Regions from separate parts of the Desulfofundulus luciae genome, predicted to be linked through region 2. Evidence: riboswitches for the same ligand, from Rfam matches in the RefSeq annotation. Region 2 holds a riboswitch; the other holds the start of a gene.
What was found. A riboswitch is a leader RNA that binds a small molecule or an ion and turns the genes downstream of it on or off. The one in region 2 is predicted to bind cobalamin.
Positions count from the first base shown of each region.

Region 1: it holds a riboswitch for cobalamin, as region 2 does, so the genes downstream of both, J2Z49_RS09745 (S-layer homology domain-containing protein) here and cbiD (cobalt-precorrin-5B (C(1))-methyltransferase CbiD) in region 2, are expected to answer to the same signal.

Region 1 covers NZ_JAUSUX010000015.1:10,301-15,422, reverse strand. The annotation lists gene J2Z49_RS09745 (S-layer homology domain-containing protein) at 1-1,296, opposite strand, end outside; cobalamin riboswitch at 1,611-1,889, opposite strand; cobalamin riboswitch at 2,062-2,346, opposite strand; gene J2Z49_RS09740 (sensor histidine kinase) at 2,534-4,261, shown strand; gene J2Z49_RS09735 (LytR/AlgR family response regulator transcription factor) at 4,254-5,009, shown strand.
Region 2 covers NZ_JAUSUX010000027.1:8,973-14,094, reverse strand. The annotation lists gene J2Z49_RS12645 (DnaD domain-containing protein) at 1-571, shown strand, start outside; gene J2Z49_RS12640 (ATP-binding protein) at 591-1,331, shown strand; cobalamin riboswitch at 1,335-1,608, shown strand; gene cbiD (cobalt-precorrin-5B (C(1))-methyltransferase CbiD) at 1,737-2,840, shown strand; gene cbiE (precorrin-6y C5,15-methyltransferase (decarboxylating) subunit CbiE) at 2,822-3,484, shown strand; gene cbiT (precorrin-6Y C5,15-methyltransferase (decarboxylating) subunit CbiT) at 3,441-4,046, shown strand; gene cobI (precorrin-2 C(20)-methyltransferase) at 4,036-4,746, shown strand; gene cobM (precorrin-4 C(11)-methyltransferase) at 4,763-5,122, shown strand, end outside.

The sequences.
Region 1 (5,122 bases), on a different contig from region 2:
GGCCACGGCCTCATGGGCCCATTGGGGAACATTCCGGCTATCTTTAAACTTCCGGTCGAACACAAGCAGGTCTTGCCGGGAAGCCACCGCCGGCTTTAGCAGGCGCACCATCATGGAGGCTATTTCATAGCGGGTCACCTGCTCTTCGGGTTTAAAGGTACCGTCTGGATAACCCGACGCAACCTGTATTTGAACCAGCCTGTTGATGGCCCCTTCCGCCCAGTGACCTTTCAAATCCGTAAAACTGGCCACCATACCGGGTTGCGCTTGCCGTCCGGATTCCTCCTGAGATCCAGGTTGTGGCTGTGTTGCCTGGCTTTTCGCCTTCGCTTCCAGCGCCAGGCACGCCCAGAGCACCCAGGTGGCATCCATGGCGTTTCCCGACGTACCGAAGCTCCCATCGGCGTTCAATGACTTATTCATCAGATAATCAACGGCACTCTTCCCCGTGCCGCTTTTCCACGCCGCCGGGTCCATACCCAGGGTCTTCAGGGTCACAATTACTTCCGCAGTATCGATCACCGGGTCGTCCATACCGGCCACAAAGCTGCCGTCTGCCTTCTGCTGTCTTTGCATCCAGGCCAGGCCGTTTTTAATGGCCTCCTGCACCTGAGGATCTTTCTTTTCCGGGTCCAGGTAGTGCAGCACCCTCACCGCCTGGGCCGTGGCCATGAAATCGGCGTAATAGGCATTACCATCCAGCGACCCCCAGCTTCCGTACTGAGGATTTTGTGCCTTGACATACTGTTTTTCCAGGATATAATTCCTGGCCAGGCCGGTGTTTATCTGATCCATTAACCCGGCCCTGCTTAAAAGATCAAAGGAAGGCATGTTGCTGTAGATGCTTAACGGCCCGATGTCTTCAAATCCTTCGTCTGTCTGCCTGTTCTTCAAGACCTGCAGCAACCGGCCGGCCAGATCCTTTTCTCCCAGCGCCTGCATGGCCACCAGATCCTGGGCAAGCTGCTTTGCCCGCACTTCAGCCGCTTTATCCAGATCATCCCTGACCGCCTTCAGCACTGCCTCCCGGAAAGTCACTCCCTGGTGCACCCAGGCTCCGGCGTCAACACCGGCCTGGCTTAGCACATAAAAGGCATACGAGCCCACACCCACATCCGAGTTAATCAACCCGTTTTTTAAATAGTCACGATGCAGGAATTGCACTGCCTTATCCGCCAGGGGTGAAACTGCCGCTTCCACCCGGCCCGGTACCCCAAGCGGCACCAGCAGACCGAGGAATAAACAGACCGTTGCAACCAGGGCTGTTAACCGCCCGGCAAAGTGATGGGTTTTCATAAGAACGTCCTCCTCAGAAAGTAGATTTTAATGTTTTGTATAGGGAACGAACGTTCCCATAGGTAACTCCTTTGTAAAAACTTTTTATTTAAACCAACCGGCTAATTTTAAAAAGTAGCCCGGCCTGACTTAAAGCCGGATATATATTTACTCCTGAAAGGAGAATGGGTTAACGATGTATAAAGGCTTGTTACCTGTGCATACCCCAGGCCTCGCCGTAAAAAAAACCCCCATCTACCCGGATGGAGGCTCAATCCTCGCAGCAAAATCATGCCACGACAAACTTAACCACCCCCCGTCCGCGCAGGTTGGTCTGGTTGTCCCGGTAACGGGCAGGTCTCCTGGCTCGGGTTCACCGGAGCTCCACGTCTTCCCATCCAGCACTCAGCCATGTTATGGTTTCCTTCGCCGTAACCTTATCGTAGCAGTAACCAATTTCTATCAAAGCAGAAAACAATCTCACTGAGTGCTGGACAGTGACTTTGCTGTGGAGTCCCTCCCCCTCACAGTGGCGGGACCGCGCCGGATTTGCACCGGCTTCCCTTTTCACCTTTACCCCTCGGGGTAAAAGCACCCGTTCCGGTATGAAGTTGTCCTCAGGCAGCAGGATATTAAATCATTTGTCGCTATTTAATTGAAAGGATGCAACACCCTAAAACAAATAACCCCGGCCTGTCAGAGACCGGGGTTTGTTTACACTGGCTGCAGCCCACCGTAAAGTGGTAAGGCTATTACCGGCACAAGCCCCTGTTCCCTGGGAGGCTTTCCGTGCCGCGCGCCCGGGCAGGTCTCCTGACTCATGGGTCATCGCCTGCTTTCCGCCTTCCCAGCCCAGCACTCACCAGTGACATTGGCTAAACAACCATGCTGTTACATCATTCACTGTAGAACAGGGTACCCTTAAATGTAACAGCCAATCAGTAAGTGCTGGGCCAGTGGCCCTGTGGAAAGCCGCTACCCATTCACAGTGGCCCCACCGTCCAGGATTCGCACCTGGTTCCCTTTTACCCCTGCCTGATTGACAGGGGAACCCGGACACGACTATGCGGTTGAATCCCTTTACATGAAATAGTAACACATTTCTGATAAGTTGTCCATAGAAAAATGACGATATGTTAGATTTAGCTTTTAGCTGCATACACCCCATAACTTCCAGCCCCGCCTGTACTGGTGAGTGAACCTGTGGTATACTAATTGTCGGACAGGTCGATTAAACAGTTAGAAAGGGTGACCTACCGTGACCTGGTCTTTGGCCCTTACCCTAGCGTACAGATTGAGCATGGTGGCCACAGCGGCCTTTATTCTTTCCCGCATGCCCGCCCTGGGGCGTATTTTATCCCGGCAGCTCACCCCCCGGGACAAGCTGCTGTTGACTCTGGCCCTGGGTGGTATGGGCATTGTGGGTACTTACGCCGCCGTGCCCATCCACGGCGCCCTGGCCAACTCCCGGGTGGTGGGGGTAATGGTGGCCGGTTTGCTGGGCGGGCCCCTGGTGGGGGCCGGGGCGGGCCTGATCGCCGGTTTCCACCGTTACCTGCTGGGTGGTTTCACCGCCTTTTCCTGCGCCCTGGCCGCCGTGGCCGAAGGGGCCCTGGGCGGGCTGGTGCAGCACTACTACCGCCGCGGCCCCATTCCCTGGCATGTAGCTTTACTGGCCGGGCTGGCGGGAGAAACATTGCAAATGGCCATTATCCTGGCCACCGCCCGTCCTTTCGGCGAGGCCTGGGCACTGGTGCAGATCATCGGCCCGCCCATGATTATAGTCAATTCCATCGGCGTGGCCATTTTTATGGTCATTGCCAAAACCGCTGCCGAGCAGCGGGAACGCATCGCCGCCTGCCAGGCACAGCAGGCACTGCGCATTGCCACCCAAACCCTGCCCTATTTACGACACGGGTTGAACCGGGAGTCGGCTGAGCAGACGGCCCGGATTATTTATAATTCCGTCAAGCTGGCCGCCGTGGCCATCACCAACGGGCAGGAGATCCTGGCCCATGTGGGCCGGGGGGACGACCATCATCACCCCGGGACTCCCATATTGACCAGTGCCACTTTAAAGGCGCTGGCCACCGGAGAGGTTCAGGTAGCCCAGACCAGGGATGAAATCGGCTGCCAGGAAAAGAACTGCCGCCTGGCTTCGGCAGTGGTGGTGCCACTGAAAAGGCGGGAGGTAACCATAGGCACTTTAAAGCTTTATCATGACCGGGAAAACTGCATCACGCCGGTAGACCTGGAACTGGCCCGGGGGTTGGCCCACCTGTTTTCCACCCAGCTGGAACTGGCCGAAGTGGAATCCGAAGCCCGGCTGCGTGCCCAGGCGGAACTGAAGGCGCTCCAGGCCCAGGTGCACCCCCACTTCCTGTTTAACGCCTTAAATACCATTGTCTCCCTGGTACGCACCAGGCCGGACAAGGCCCGGGAACTGTTGATTAAACTGGCCAGCTTCTTCCGGTACAGTCTGCGAAAGGATGATGCTCCCATTCCCCTGGCGGAAGAACTGGCCCATGTGGAGGCCTACCTGGCCATCGAGGGAACACGCTTCGGCAACAAGCTACAGGTAATCCAGCTTGTTGATCCCGCAGTTTTAACCTGCCCCGTTCCCGCCTTTACCCTGCAGCCGGTGGTAGAAAATGCCATCAAGCACGGCCTGCAACCCAAGAGGGAGGGTGGGAGGATAAAAATCATAGCTAAAGAACAGCCTGAAGAAGTGATAGTCACCATAGAAGATAATGGTGTGGGTATCTTCCCGGAAGAACTGGATAAAATCCTCCTGCCCGGCTACGGGCGCGGCCACGGGCTGGGATTATCCATTGTCAACGAACGTTTGAAGGGCCTGTACGGGCCGGGGTATGCGTTGCAGGTAAACAGTACACCCGGGCAGGGTACCAGAGTGGTCTTGCGCTTTCCTAAAGAAACCAGCTCCCAGGGGGTGAAGGAAGACGCCCTTTACAGCTGTTGTGGTTGACGACGAACCCCTGGCCAGGGACGAGCTAAAATACCTGTTGTCGGCCTACCCGGAATGCCGGGTGGTAGGTGAAGCCGAGGACGCACAGGAAGCCCTGAAACTGGTGGCTGAGCTGCAGCCCGATGTGGTTTTTCTGGACATCCAAATGCGGGGGATGTCGGGATGTGAAGCCGCCCGGCAGATGCTTTCCTCCCCGCACCCGCCCCTGGTGGTCTTTGCCACGGCCTATAACGAGTATGCCGTCAGGGCCTTTGAGCTAGGAGCAGTGGATTACCTTTTGAAGCCCTTTGAAGATAAACGGCTGGCCAAGACCATCAAACGCATTGAAGAACTGCGCAGGCGCTCCGACGACTGGACGGAGGCTGTGGAACGGGTGGCCGGGCTGCTGCAAGCAAAAAGACACCGGATTAAGAAATTGCCTGTGGAAAAAAACGGGGAAATCAGGCTCCTGGATTACCAGGATATCATCTTCGGCCGGTCCAAAGACGGCAGCGTACAGATCGTCACCGCCAGTGATACCTGCACCTACACCGGCAGCATGACTGAACTGGAAGCACGGTTAAAAAGTGAAGGTTTCCTCCGGGTACACAAAAGTTTTCTGGTTAACCTGAACCAGGTTCAGGGGGTGCTGCCCTGGTTCAAAGGAACATACTGGCTGGTGATGGGTGACCCTAAAAAGACTCAAATCCCGGTCAGCAAGAGCCAGGTGAAGGAACTGAAATCAATACTGGGATTGGAAGCTTCGTAAAATGCTACCCCACGGAAAGTGGGGTTTTTTCTGTTGATGGGGCCCATATTTCCGATCAACCCCTCTTTTGTTCCGTTGATTAAGCCGTTGTTACCTGTTTCACCGGGAGAGTT
Region 2 (5,122 bases):
CTCCACCCTGGCGGCATGCACGGCCCAGGATGTAACCCGGGTGCAACAAAACCTGAACAGGTTAATAGAAAAGGAAGTGCTGGCCGTAACGCAGTATTATGACGAAAGTAAAGATCAGATCCTCAGTGGATATGACTTTGAACCGCTGTTAGAAAAGCTCTCGGAGATCTGGGCCAGCATCAGGGTCAAGGAAATTGAACGTACCCGCAGCCTGCTGGAAAAAAGGCCTTTAGAGACAAAGGCGCAAGAATTTGCCCTGCTCATCCGGGCCTTTGAACAGGAATTCGGTCGGCCTGTTTCCCCCATGGAGGTCGAACAGATCCGCCAGTGGACCGAGGAACTGGATCCCACGCTGGTCTTGGAAGCTTTACGCCGGGCCGTCCTGATGGGCAAGCATAATTTCAAGTATATTGATAGTATTATTCTGGAATGGAAGAAGAACAACCTGCGTACCGTTGAGGAAATAAACGCCTATGACGCACAATTTAAGAAACGGCGTTCAGGTAAACAGCCCCCCTCAAAGGTGGATGAACGGAAGAAAGCACTTTTGAAAACGCTATACCTCAGTTAATTAGAAAGGATGCCGGCCAGTGAAGGCCTGTCCTGTATGTGAGGATCGGGGTGTGGTGATCAAAAACAACGTGGCCGTTCCCTGCCCGTGTAACAAGCAGAGGGCCCTGGTTAACCGTTTTAAAGAAGCAGGGTTACCGGAAGGTTTACGTAACCACACCTTTGACAAATTTAACTTTAAGTATTATTCGCGATTGCGGGTAGATCCGGAACGCAAAATCACTTATTACGAATCGGCCCGGCGCACCTTTCAGGCGGCGCAAGACTTCGTTCGTAATTTTAAGAACGACCGGCATATCGATGGTCTGTTGATTACCGGCCCCGTGGGCAGTGGAAAAACATTCCTGGCCGCCTGCATAGCCAACGCCCTGTTGGAAACCGAAGTGCTGTTATTGTTTGTGGTTGTACCGGACTTGCTAGATCGCCTGCGTTCAACTTATGACCAGAACCGCCAGGGTGCAGATTATTCGGAAAAGGATCTCCTGGATGCGGCAAGGGAAGTGCCCCTTTTGTTTTTAGACGATCTGGGAGCCCATAATTATACCGAATGGACCAAAAATAAACTTTATTCGATCTTAAATTACCGCGTCAACCATCGTCTCCCCGTAATCATTACCACCAACATCAGCCTGGAAGATTTAGGCGAGTATTTGGGAGAAAGAACCACTTCCCGCATTTGCCAGATGTGCTGGCCTTACCGGTTACCGGTTGAAGATGACATTCGCATGGTCCAGCGCAGGGAAAGGCTCCGGGAAGGTTAAAAACTAAATATGTGCGGGGCAGGTCCCCAACGGGGGATAATAGGGAAGACCGGGGAGCAGGTGGACCTGCTTAAGCCGGCGCGGTCCCGCCACTGTAACCGGGGAGGAACCCGCAAGGTGCCACTGGCCTAGCACTCACTGATGAGCTGCTACATCCAATGGGACGCTTGTTCATAACGACACGGTTTAACGATGTCACTGGTGAGTGCTGGACCGGGAAGGCGCGGGCATCCAAAGATCCGGAAGCCAGGAGACCTGCCTGCCCCTTTCACTGGAACATGTCCTTTACCAAAGGGCAAAAAGCCAGTGGCAGGCCTTTCTATCTTCGCGCGAAAGATAGCAGGCGTAAAGACTCTCCACACGCCCCTACTTTTGCCGGGCGTGTTTTTTTCAGGGGGAAACAAGGTGGCTAAGCCTTTACGAAACGGGATTACGACAGGAGCCTGTGCCGCTGCGGCTGCCCGGGCTGCCACGGAGTTGCTTTTTCACGGTATAAAACCTGATCAGGTTACTTTGGTCAACCCCATGGGCCAGCCCTTAACGGTGCCCATTCACCAGGTAGAGGCAATACCTGGCGGTACCAGGGCAGTGGTGATTAAAGACGGAGGGGATGATCCCGACGTTACTCATGGTCTGCCCGTTGTGGTCGAAGCCCGCCCCGCCCCAGAGGGAATTCGCCTGTACGGGGGGCCTGGAGTAGGGCGGGTAACCAAACCGGGGCTGGCGGTGGCCGTAGGCGAACCGGCCATTAACCCCGTTCCCCGGCAAATGATTAAGGAGGCTGTGGCCGGCGTTCTCCCTCCCGGATGGGGAGTGGAACTAATGATCAGCGTACCCGGGGGGGAATTGGTAGCCAGGCGCACCCTGAACCCCCGTCTGGGAATTGTGGGGGGGATATCCATACTGGGAACCACAGGCATAGTCCGGCCCATGTCCGAGGAAGCGTTTAAGGATTCCCTGCTGCCCCTTCTGGATATGGCCAGGGCAGCAGGCTTTGATCAGGTGGTTCTTACCCCGGGACGATTGGGAATCCAGACAGCGGTGGATAGATACGGATTCCCGGCCGAAGCTGTGGTGGAAATGAGCAATTTCGTAGGTTTTATGCTGGAAAACTGTGTGGAAAAAGGCTTTTCCGGCGTTTTGCTCTGGGGGCACCACGGAAAGCTTTTAAAGGTGGCTGCCGGCATTTTTCATACCCACAGCCGGGTTGCCGACGCCCGGCGGGAAACCCTGGCCAGTCACGCCGCCCTGATGGGTGCAGACAGGGGCCTCATCGCACGCATTATGGAAGCCAGCACCATTGAAAGTGTGGTAGAGTTGCTGACGGAACACAATTTCCTGTCTGTTTACCACCAACTGGCCTGCCGGGCCAGCCAGCGGGCCATGGAGTACGTCCACCACCGTTTAAAGGTGGGAACAGTCTTTTTGACCCTGGATGGCAAAATCCTCGGTTGGGACCGTCAGGCACGGGAAATCGGGAGGGCGCTGGGATGCCGCGAATTAAGGTAATTGGCGTAGGACCGGGCAACCTGGATTATCTCACCCCTGCCGCTCAAAGAGCTTTGGCCAGCGCCCGGGTACTGGTAGGCGGCCAGCGCCACCTGTCCTATCTGGCCCGGGAGGAACAGAAAACTTTTGTAATTAAAAATAATCTTGCGGCCATGGTGGATTTCATCCGCTCACACCGGGAGGAAAAGGTAGCCGTTTTAGCTTCAGGTGATCCTGGACTGTATGGAATTTTGAATTACCTGCGCCAATATTTCACCCCGGAGGAATTGGAGGTCATCCCCGGAATCAGTTCGGTGCAACTGGCCTTTGCCCGCCTGGCCATGCCCTGGCATGATGCGCTGATCTTGAGTGCTCACGGAAGGCCCGTCGAGGACCTGGTTAATCTGGTGCGCTACCAGGGGAAGATAGCCCTCCTCACCGGCCCGGGAGCTCCACCCAACCACATCGCCAGCCTGCTCGTGAAGGCGGAAATAGCTGATCGAAAAGTTTTTTGTTGTTGTAACCTGGGTTATCCAGAGGAGGAAATCCTGGAAACCACACCCGGTGAACTGGCCCGCCGGGACTTTTCCGGGCAAAATAATTGCGTTATGGTGATCATTGATGAAAAAAGCTTGGCCCTATGTGACTCCGGGGATTCCCGATGACCTGTTTATCCGGGGGAGTATCCCCATGACCAAGGAAGAAATTCGCGCCGTCACCCTGGCCAAGGCCCGGCTGGGACCGGGCCAGGTGGTGTGGGATATTGGCAGTGGCACCGGCTCCATTGCCATCGAAGCAGCCCGGCTAATCGGTGACGGCATCGTTTATGCCGTAGAGCAAAAGCCCGCGGCACTGGAGCTGATCCGGGAAAACATGCGTCGCTTTGCCCAGAAGAACATCCAGGTGGTGGAAGGCCGTGCCCCTGAGGCACTGCTCCAGCTCCCGCCCCCCCACCGGGTATTTATCGGCGGCTCGGGCGGCCAGTTAGGGGAGATAGTCCAGTTGCTGGCGGAAAGGCTTGCTCCGGGGGCAAGACTGGTCATCAACGCCCTGACCCTGGAAACACTAACCCGGGCCCTCACTTTGCTAGGCCCTCCCTGGGAAAAAGAGGTGGTGCAGGTTTCCGTAACCCGCACGGTATCCCGGGGCCATTATCATCTGATGCATGCTTTAAACCCTGTGTGGATCATCACTGCCCAAAAGGAGGGGGGTGAGGGTGTTGGGTAAGTTTTACGGCATCGGCGTTGGTCCCGGGGATCCGGAGCTGCTCACCCTGAAGGCCTACCGTGTTTTACAAGAAGTGGATGTAGTGTGTGTACCCAAATCGGCCTCCGACCGGGAAAGCCTGGCCCTGTCTATCATCAACAAGGTTATCAAGCGCCAGTTTACAACCATGGAGTTATCCTTTCCCATGTCCCGGGATCGCCAAATACTCGAAGAGCACTGGGCCATGGCCGGTGAAATGGTGGCCCAGCTGGTACGGGAGGGGCAGAAGGTAGCCTTTGTCACCATCGGTGACCCGATGTTTTACAGTACCTATGGCTACGTACGGGCTTACCTGCAAAAAAATTATCCCGACCTGCCCGTGGAAACCATTCCGGGGATCACCGCCATGAGCGCCTGTGCGGCCGCGCTGGAAGAACCACTGGCCACAGGGGAAGAGAACCTAGCCGTAATACCAGCGGCCTATAACCTAAAGCGCCTGGAAGAGGTGTTGGACAACTTTGACAACGTGGTACTCATGAAGGTAAACCGTTATTTCGATCGGGTGTTGGAACTCTTACGGGATAAGGGTTTAACCGAACGAGCCGCCCTGGTGAGCCGCTGCGGTTACCCCGATCAAATGGTAAGCCGGAAGGTCACCGATCTGGCCGGCAAGAAGCTTGATTACATGTCGATCCTGGTCATCCACAAGGGAGGCCGTTAACAAGGGGGACGCAAAAGTGATTTACTTTATTGGTGCCGGACCGGGAGATCCCGAATTGATTACCGTTAAGGGAGCAAAGTTGCTGCAGGAGGCCGATGTAGTCATTTATGCCGGCTCCCTGGTAAATCCGAAAATACTGGAATATTGCCGCCCCGGAGTAGAGATATACAACAGCGCCACCATGACCCGGGATGAGGTGCTGGCCGTGATGCGCCGGGCACACCAGGAGCAATTAACTGTAGCCCGGGTACATACCGGTGACCCCGCTTTGTACGGGGCCATCCAGGAGCAAATGGATGCCCTAGCAGCCCTGGGCATACCTTTTAAGGTTGTGCCGGGAGTGAGCTCCTTTCTAGCTGCTGCGGCCGCCATCCCC